3 linked regions of the Victivallis lenta genome follow. The protein of the gene in region 2 interacts with the protein of the main gene of each other region in a pairwise test. Links are inferred from orthologs where the notes say so. Each region holds a gene or a part of one and is shown on either strand. Other genes may lie near its edges.

Evidence for each region.
Region 1: the proteins of secA (region 2) and secG interact in binary tests that used the Escherichia coli proteins (3 or more experiments, as listed by UniProt). The link is inferred for Victivallis lenta from one-to-one orthologs.
Region 3: the proteins of secA (region 2) and FYJ85_RS14305 interact in binary tests that used the Escherichia coli proteins (3 or more experiments, as listed by UniProt). The link is inferred for Victivallis lenta from one-to-one orthologs.

What each region holds. Positions count from the first base shown.
Region 1 is NZ_VUNS01000003.1:105,575-108,534, forward strand. The notes cover bases 164-2,891. They hold secG (preprotein translocase subunit SecG), read right to left. Parts: upstream 1,853-2,891; coding sequence 1,475-1,852; downstream 164-1,474. Other genes in these bases: pilM (pilus assembly protein PilM), read right to left, coding at 164-665; FYJ85_RS04255 (hypothetical protein), read right to left, coding at 752-1,444; tpiA (triose-phosphate isomerase), read right to left, coding at 2,023-2,793. Outside these bases: more of pilM, read right to left, coding at 1-163; FYJ85_RS04270 (hypothetical protein), read right to left, coding at 2,938-2,960. UniProt on the Escherichia coli protein: Subunit of the protein translocation channel SecYEG. Overexpression of some hybrid proteins has been thought to jam the protein secretion apparatus resulting in cell death; while this may be true it also results in FtsH-mediated degradation of SecY.
Region 2 is NZ_VUNS01000020.1:77,713-81,580, reverse strand. Bases 136-3,771 are described here. They hold secA (preprotein translocase subunit SecA), read left to right. Parts: upstream 136-526; coding sequence 527-3,571; downstream 3,572-3,771. Other genes in these bases: pyrE (orotate phosphoribosyltransferase), read left to right, coding at 136-525. Outside these bases: more of pyrE, read left to right, coding at 1-135; FYJ85_RS16195 (ribonuclease HII), read right to left, coding at 3,861-3,868. UniProt on the Escherichia coli protein: Required for protein export, interacts with the SecYEG preprotein conducting channel.
Region 3 is NZ_VUNS01000016.1:60,229-63,031, reverse strand. It holds FYJ85_RS14305 (acyl-CoA thioesterase), read right to left. Parts: upstream 1,709-2,803; coding sequence 1,292-1,708; downstream 1-1,291. Other genes in the region: secY (preprotein translocase subunit SecY), read right to left, coding at 2,474-2,803; cmk ((d)CMP kinase), read right to left, coding at 1,711-2,382; FYJ85_RS14310 (type I phosphomannose isomerase catalytic subunit), read right to left, coding at 273-1,295; argS (arginine--tRNA ligase), read right to left, coding at 1-257.

The sequences.
Region 1 (2,960 bases), on a different replicon or contig from region 2:
GGCCGGATGAACACCCGGTTCTGGTCGGCGATCATCAGGTTCGACCCGCGGCCGCCGATGTTGAGGATGAGCGCGCATTCGTCGTCGCGCAACTGGGTGCCCTTCGCCGCATTAAACAGGGCGACCGGCGCAATTTCGACCGACAGGATCTTCCTGCCGGAGTCTTCGATCACATCGGTATAGCGGACAATCTGATCCGTTTTGACGGCAACGAACAACGCTTCGTACTCTTCGTGATCTTCGGAAATCTCGATCGTGCTGCCGTCTTCCTGCATTTCGCTGCGGCGATCTTCCCAGGCATGGCGGATCAACTGGTAATCCCACACGACTTCGCTCATCGCGTACGGCACCGTCTGGCGCGCCTCGTATTCGACCACGCGGGCGATTGCACTCTTGTTGCCGAGAAGCGACGGAAGTTTGCTCAGGCGGGAGAACGACGACTGCCCGGACAACGAAAGCCGGACCTGCCTGGCCGTAAAATTGTGTTCCGCGATCATTTCGTTGTAAGCCTGGGCAAAAGCGGAGTTGTCCCCCTCCTGCTCCTCAAGCTTGCGAAATGCGAACTTCCGGAGCATGACTGCTCCGCCGGGCGGAAAGACGAATTCGGCCATCTTCAAGCTGTCGCCGCCGACGTCAATCGTTAAAACCGTGTTCTCTTTTGGCATTTTAATGATTGTTCCACATGTTCTGCACCGGATGGCATCCCCGGCGCCATTGTTATAGAATGGTAATCAATTCACAAATCACTGTCTTACTTTTCCGCCGCGCGGCCGCCGGCCGGTTTGAGAAAATCGAAATCATCTATATCAAGGTAAGCCCAGGGAGTCAGATTGCGCGGAAGAATGGCGCCGGGAATCGTCAGAGCAGCTCCCGCATTCAGCTTGGAGAAATATTCGGCATAATCCTTGTCGGACATGCCGCGTTGACCATAGAACCCCGTGCCGATCACCGTGCCGGCGCGGTCCTTGAACAGAACCTCCATGACGAAGGTTCCGCTCGTGCTGACCACACTGGCCGAACCGGTGGACGGCAGATAGCGGTCCAGAATCTGGGGAGGGACAAACATCGTGGCGATATGTTTGCGGTTGTCGAGCGGAATGGTCCAGAACTCGCTCGTACCGGTAAAGAGGATCGGCTGCGCCCGGCCGTCCGACTGGCCGTTGAAGACGGCCCGGATGTTCATCGTTACGTCATCAATCCAGAAATGGCGCTGCCTCTGGGGCATGACGGGCGTGAATTCGACGGAAATCACCAGCCATTTGTTCCGCCAGGAACTGCTGGTCGACGGGGTGGAGTTCGAAGTATTTCGAAAACTGGGTGGATTGCTGGTGTTGAGAGTCACTTTTACCTTGGTGAACAACTCCTCGACCGCCGCAGCACGCGCATCTTGCGCGCCGTGCAGAAGCAGCGCGGTCAAGCCGACCAGAAACAGCCATTTTTTCATACGAAAATTTCCCCGCTGGATTTCCACTCTTTATTGTTTGTTATCGGCCCCGGCTTCGGCCGCGGCTTTCGAAGATTCGTCAACCGCCGCCGGAACCGCATCCGTCTTCGGCGTTTCGACGGGAGCCTCCATGCCGCTTTCGAGCTGACGGGTCACGGCGGAGGCGGAGTTGTCGTCCCGGTAGCCGTGGCCGATCAGCGAGGCAAGGATCAGCGCCAGAAGGAAAAAAACACCGGTCATGATCACCGTCGCCTTCGTCAGATGGCTGCCGGCCTGCGCCCCGAACACCGATTCGCCGATTCCGCCGAAAGCCGCGCCCATCCCGCCGGACTTCGACGGCTGGATCAGGATGATCCCGATCACCAGCAGCGAAAGAATCGCCACAAGTACGTACAGAAAAACGATCATATCAAATCGCGCCTTATCTTTTCGTTATGTTTCGGGATACGCGAGCACAAATACCCTATGCTCTGTATCCCGGCCCCGGTTAATATTAGCCCCCATCGAATAAAAAGTCAACCCCTTTTTACCGCCAGCCGGCTAATAATCTCAATTATTTTCCAAAATTGATGCCGTTTTTACTCGGCAATCGCATTGTGAACCAGCGCGGCAAAGCTGTCCGCCTTCAACGCCGCGCCGCCGATCAGGCCGCCGTCGATGTTGCGCTGAGCAACGAGCTCCTTCGCGTTTTCGGCCTTCATGCTGCCGCCGTACTGGATGCGGACGCCTTCGCCGACTTCCTTGCCGAACATGTCATTCAGAGTCATCCGGATGAAGTTGTGAGTCTCTTCGGCGAGCTCCGGCGTCGCGGTCTTGCCGGTTCCGATGGCCCAGACCGGCTCGTAGGCGATCACCACGTTGGCCATATCCTCCTTCGTGAGCCCGGCCAGGCCGCCCTCGAGCTGGGTGAACAGGACCTTCTCGGTCTTGCCGCTCTCGCGCTCTTCGAGCATTTCGCCGATGCAGACAATCGGCTTGAAGCCGGCGGCCAGCGCGGCCTTGACGCGCTTGTTGACCGTCTCATCCGTCTCGCCGAAATACTGCCGGCGTTCGCTGTGGCCGATGATCACATATTCGACACCGAGCTCTTTCAGCATGTCGGCGGCGATTTCTCCGGTGAACGCGCCGCTGGCGGCCCAGTGGATATTCTGCGCACCGAGCTTGATGTTGCTGCCCTTGATCGCCTCGGCGACCGCGGCGATGGTCGTGAACGGCGGGCAGACGACGATATCGGCCTTCGACGGGCAGACGTCGGCAACCAGTCCCTTCAGGGCTTCGACCAAGGCCTTGCCCTCGGCGGCGGTCTTGTTCATCTTCCAGTTTCCGGCGATAATGACTTTGCGATCCATACAAATACCTCTCTATTTTCTTCATTCATGCGTTGTGACATAAAGTGCCAAGGGGAAAAATAACACACCGCAACACATTTTGCAACCCCTAAGATGTTGATCGTCCGGGATTCATTCCGTTTTTTGCTTGGGAATTCCGAACAGTCATTTCTTTTTCACGGCGACCG
Region 2 (3,868 bases):
GCGCTTCTGACCGGTCATTTTCAGCTTCGCAGCGGACTGCACAGCAGCCGCTTCTTTCAGGCCGCTCTGCTTCTGCAGTACCCGGACAAGGCCGAAACGGTCTGCCGGTTCCTCGCCGATCAGTTCCGGGGGCAGGGGATTGAGACGGTGATCTCTCCGGCGGTCGGCGGCCTGATCGTCGGCCAGGAGGTCGCCCGTGCGCTCGGAGTCCGCGCGATTTTCGCGGACAAGGAGGACGGCCGGCTGGTCCTGAAGCGCGGTTTTGCGATCAAGCCGGGGGAGAAGGTCCTCGTCGCCGAGGACGTGGTCACCAAGGGCGGCCGGGTCCAGCAGACGGTCGATCTCGTCCGCGGCATGGGCGGGGAAGTGGTCGGCATTGCGGTGATCGTCGACCGTTCCGGCGGCGATGCGAAGTTCGATGTTCCGTTCAGAAGCGCCCTCAAGCTTTCGCTGCCGACCTACGAGCCGGCCGAATGTCCGCTCTGCAAACAAAATATGCCGATCGATCGGCCGGGGTCGAAATAAGATGCTGACTTCCATTCTCAAAGCCGTATTCGGCACGAAATCGAAACGCGACCTCAAGAAGATGGCGCCGCTCGTCCGGAAAATCAACGCCATCGAAGAGGAGTACCAGAAGCTCACCGATGACGAGCTGCGCGCCAAGACCGATGAATTCAAGGCGCGTCTCGCCAAGGGCGAAACGCTCGATGACATCATGTGCGAAGCGTTCGCCGCCGTCAAGAACGCCTGCCGCCGCCTGGTCGGCCGGGAGATCGAGGTCTGCGGGCAGCCGATGGTCTGGGACATGGTTCCGTTCGACGTCCAGATTCTCGGCGGCATTGCGCTGCATCGCGGCAACATCGCGGAGATGGCCACCGGCGAAGGCAAAACCCTCGTCGCGACCATGCCGCTCTATCTGAACGCCCTCACCGGCAAGAACTGCCAGCTCGTCACGGTCAACGACTACCTTGCGCTGCGCGACTCGAACTGGATGGGCAACATCTACAACTTTCTCGGCCTGACCTGCGGTTGCCTGCAGAACCAGCAGCCGCCGCACGAGCGCCGCGCCCAGTACGCCTGCGACATCACGTACGGCACGAACAGCGAATTCGGTTTCGACTACCTGCGCGACATGGGTATGGCCAATGATGCCTCCCAGCTGGTCCAGCGCGATTATTACTACGCCATCGTCGACGAGATCGACAGCATCCTGATCGACGAAGCGCGTACGCCGCTGATCATTTCGGGTCCGGTGCCGATGTCGACCCACCAGTTCGGCGAACTGCAGCCGCTGGTCGCCGATCTCCACAACAAGCAGAATATGCTCTGCTCCCGTCTGGTCCGCGAGGCGCGCGCCACGCTCTCCAGGGAGGATATTTCCGAGGATGACCGCGAAGTCGCGCTTCTGAAACTGCTTCAGGTCAAATTCGGCATGCCGACGCACAAGCAGCTGCTGCATGTGCTTGAGGACGGCGCGATCCTGAAGGCGCTTGAGAAGCTCGAGACCCGCGTGCGCAGCGACTCGAACCGCGGCATGCTGCAGGAGGTTCAGGCGGAACTCTACTTTGCAATGGATGAAAAGACGCATGAGGCGGACCTGACCGATCGCGGGCGCGCGGCGATTTCGCCGAACGACCCGAATGCGTTCATCGTGCCGGATCTGCTGAGCGAGCTTGCGGCGATCGATCAGGATGAATCCCTCTCGGAGACGGAGAAAACCGCGAAGCGCGAAGCGTTCCAGTCCGAGTTCGCCGCCAAGAGCGAGCGGCTGCACGACCTGTCGCAGCTGCTGAAGGCCTACTGCCTGTTCGAGAAGGACGTCAATTACGTCGTGCAGGATGGCAAGGTTCTGATCGTCGACGAACACACCGGGCGCATCATGCCGGGCCGCCGTTTTTCGGACGGCCTGCACCAGGCGCTCGAAGCCAAGGAACGGGTCCAGATCGAGCAGGAGACCCAGACCATGGCGACGATTACGATCCAGAACTACTTCCGCATGTACAAGAAGCTGGCCGGCATGACCGGTACGGCCGAGACCGAAGCGAACGAATTCCATCAGATCTACAAGCTCGACGTGATCGTGGTTCCGACCAACCGCCCCTGCATCCGCAAGGACGACAACGATTCGATCTTCAAGACCAAGCGCGAGAAGTACAATGCGATTCTGAAAGACGTCATCGAACGTCATGAAAAGGGGCAGCCGGTGCTGCTCGGCACGATTTCGGTGGAGGACTCCGAAATTCTCTCCCGCATGCTGAAAATGCGCAATATTCCGCACAACGTGCTGAATGCGAAGAATCACCAGCGCGAGGCCGAGATCGTCGCGCGCGCCGGCCAGGTCGGCGCCGTGACGGTCGCCACGAACATGGCCGGCCGCGGCACCGACATCAAACTCGGTCCCGGCGTGGCCGAGCTCGGCGGGCTGCATGTGATCGGCAGTTCCCGGCACGATTCGCGGCGCATCGACCGCCAGCTGCGCGGGCGCTGCTCGCGCCAGGGCGACCCGGGTTCGTCGAAGTTCTACGTTTCGCTTGAAGACAACCTCATGCGGCTGTTCGGTTCCGACCGGATCGTCAAAATTTTCGACCGGTTCGGCCTGGAGGAGGGAGACGAACTCCAGCATCCGTGGCTGACCAAGTCGATCGAAACCGCGCAGCGCCGGGTGGAACAGCAGCACTTTGCGATCCGCAAACGCACGCTCGATTTCGACGATGTCATGAACAAGCAGCGTGAAATCATCTACGGGCTCCGCAAGGAGGCGCTGCTTTCGGAGAATCCGCACGATGTGCTGTTCGGCGTGATCGAGCAGGTGATCGAGTCGCAGATCCAGCTGATCGCTTCCAAGCCGGAAGCCGGTGAAAAGGGCGGCGGCTTCAGCAAGTCGGCGCTTCTGGCCTATCTGAATGCGACCTTCCCGCTTTCGTTCAAGGACGAGGAGTTGACCGCCGGAATTTCGGAAGACGGGCGGCTGACCTCCGCCGACGACCTGACGCTGCAGATCGTCGACCGGATCGAGGAGGCGTACAAGGAGCGCAACGCCGATCTGCCGGAGGAGCAGGTGCAGTATCTCGAGCGTCACACGGTTCTCGAAGCGATCGACCGCCTCTGGCAGGAGCATCTCTACGCCATGGACGGGCTTCGTTCGAGCATGTCGCTGCGTGTTTATGCGCAGAAGGACCCGCTTGTCGAGTACAAGCAGGAGGCGTACAAGATCTTCAAAACGCTGATGGACCAGATTTACCACGATGTCGCCAATAACCTGTTCCGGGTGACGATGACGCGGCTGGCCACGCTGGAGGAGATTCTCGCAACGCTCCCGCAGGAGCTGATTCACCAGACCTTCGGCCAGTTCGACGGCGGTTCGATCACGGTTTCATCTCCGGAGCTTGGGCAGGGAATGATGAATCTTCCGCCGCTGCCCGGCATGCTCCCGCCGGAGCAGGGCGAACCGGTGGCGGAGGAGAGTGCGCCGCAGTCTCCGGTTCACCGTACAGCGCCGAAGATCGGCCGTAACGACGACTGTCCCTGCGGCAGCGGTAAAAAATACAAGAAGTGCTGCGGGAAAGAGTAACAGCACTTCCGCGCACGTAAATCAAGGCGGCTGAGGCGAAGCGCTTCAGCCGCCTTGATATGCAAGGCAAAACGGCTGCGCGTACACGGTCTGTTATGTGTATGGCGGCTGTGCTTTCGGCAGGCGCGTGTCTCCCGAAATCCATGATCCTGCCGGGTTGTCTTTCGACAATATCAGCGGTTTCGGTCAATCCTTATTTGCCGAGATTGCAATGCGGTATTCCTTGAGCGATCCGCGGCATTCGCCGCGCCGCTCACTCCGGGTACAGGCGTTAATTGATTGGCTTCTTTCAGAACA
Region 3 (2,803 bases), on a different replicon or contig from region 2:
GGTTTCAGTGTGACGTTCACAAATGCCTTGACCGCCTCCGCCTGCTCGACATCGGCATGCTGCTTCAGGAACGCCGCCGTCTCGGCCGCAACCGCCATCGGATTCCCGCAGCTTTTCGCAAAGCGGAAGCAGTTGACGGTCAGATCTCCGGTCATGCCCGGCGGACACGCCTCCGGCACGATGACCGTTCCGGCCGGAAATTTCTCATATTTTCCCCGCAGAAAATTCTCGAGGTCCGCAACAAACTGATATGCCATCTCTCCGGTTCCTTTTTACAGCGTCGTCTTGATTACGGTCGTTTCGCCGGCCTGTTCCGGCACGATGACGTAACTGCCGAAGCAGGCAGGAATCAACGCGGTCTCTCCCGCCGCAAGCCGGGCCGAACGGTCCGGGTTCTCCACCTTGCCGACCGTCACCGGACCGTTCACGGCGCTGATCATATGGAAGCTGCCGAAGGAGCCGGTGTCGTCAGTCCAAAGCTCGGTCAGCCGCAGGTCGGTCACCGTGAAAAACGGGCAGTTGCTGACCACGTCGAATTTGCGGTTATGAGAAACCTGGTCCGTGACGCCGACCACGCGCGGCGAGGTGCGGTTCATGAAGTTGATCGACTGAATCCCCTTCTCGACATGGAGCTCGCGCGGATTGCCGTGCGCATCGACCCGTCCCCAGTCGCTGACCCGGTAGGTCGTGTCGCTGTTCTGCTGAATCTCGAGGATCAGGTTCCCGCCGCCGATCGCATGCAGCGTTCCGGAGGTGATGAAATAAGCGTCGCCGGGCAGCGACGGATAGACCTGCAGCAGGTTCTCGACCTCCGGCGAATCCAGCATGCTGACCAGCTGCTGCCGCGTCGCCCGGCCCTGGAGCCCGGCCAGAATCTGCGCCCCCTTGCGGGCGGCCACGATATACCACATCTCGGTCTTCGGTTCCGCGCCGCCGCCGATGCGCGCGCAGGCCGCCTCATCCGGATGCACCTGCAGACTCAGGCGGTCGCCGGCGTCGATCAGCTTCACCAGCAGCGGAAAGCGGCTGATCGACTTGGCCCGCCGCCCGACCAGCTCGCGGCCGTAATGCCGGAGCAGCTCATTCAGCGTCCGGCCGGCCATCGGCCCGTTGGCGAGGACGCTGTTCACCTCCTCGCGGTCGACCAGCTCCCACGATTCGCCGATCGGGTCCTCCGAAGCCGGAACCTCGCGGTGCAGAACGTCGCTCAACTGGGTGCCGCCCCAGATTCTGGCCTGATAGATCGGCGTGAATTTCAATGGATAAAGTGAATTGGTGGAAAGAAAATCGCTCATTGCTCGCTCTCCGGTTCGAAGAAAAATTGTTTGCAGGATTCCATCAGATCATTCGTCATGCGGCAGACCTTCCGGTCGGCGTTGACGCTGACCAGCGTGACATGGCCGGAAACCAGAAGCTCTCCGCCTCTGCGCACTTCGGACGCGATCACCATGCGGACCCCCTTGATCTCCCTCACGTATGAACGGAAGGTCAGGAGATCGTCGTAACGGGCCGGCGCATGGTATTTGCAGTACGCCTCCGAAACCGGCAGAAACACGCCGCGTTTCTCAAGCTCGCTGTACGGCAGCCCGGCCGAACGCAGCATCTCGGTCCGGCTGCGCTCGAAATATTCCAGATAATTCGCATAATAGACGACCCCCATCTGGTCGGTGTCGGCATACGGAACACGGTACTCGATTTCGTGGAACATCCTCACTTCTCCTCCTGCTGCCGGGTCATCCGCCCGATGATGGTGTCGACCGCTTCGTCGATCGAAAGACCGGTCGTATCGATCACGGCGGCATCCGCCGCCGGTTTCAACGGGGCGACCGAACGCTCCGAGTCCTGTTTGTCCCGCGCGGCAATCTCCCGGGCGACCTCGGCCAGCGTGGCGCCGTCCGCCGCTTCGCCGTCCTGGGCAAGCCGACGGCGCGCCCGCTCTTCCGGGGTGGCCGTCACGAAAAACTTGAAGGCCGCATCCGGAAAGATGACGGTTCCGATGTCGCGGCCCTCCATGACGACCATCCGTTCCCCCGCAAAGCCGCGCTGGACATCCAGCAGATAGTCGCGCACGATCGGCCGGGTCGCCACAAGGCTCGCCCCGGCCGCAACCTCCGGCGTCCGGAGCGCCGGACCCGGAAAAGCCCCGTTCAGCTTCAGTTCATAGCCGCCCGCCGCATCCTTCGCATATTCGAGCTGCAGTGTATCGAGAAAACCCCGGTCGATCGAAGCGAGATCACGTCCCGCCCGCAGCGCAGCGAGCGCCACGGCCCGGTAGAGGCTGCCGGTGTTGATATAAGCGATATTCAGTTTTTCCGCGATCCGCTTCGCGATGGTGCTCTTGCCGGACGCGGCCGGTCCGTCGATTGCAATACAGTTGCTCATATGTTTCATCCAAAATGAAAAGGACTGATTCGACCAGCCGCAACCGGTCGGACCAGTCCGACAATATCACTCTGCGCCGTCCGCCGCGGAATCAGTTCCCGCTGCGGCTCCGCAGTCTGCCGCTCTTGAGGAATCCCTCGTAATGCCGCATGGTCAGATGAGACTCCAGCTGGCTCATCGTATCGAGGACCACGCCGACCATGATGAGAAGCGACGTGCCTCCGAAGAACTGGGCGACCATGAACGGAATTTTAAAGCTGCTGTAAAGGAACATCGGGAAAAGCGCCAGCGCCATCAGGAAAACCGCGCCTCCCGCCGTAACCCGCGTCATCGCCGTATCCAGAAAATCCGCGGTCGGCTGCCCGGGGCTGATGCCCGGGATGAACGCGCCCTCTTTCTTGAGGTTGTCCGCGATCTGGAT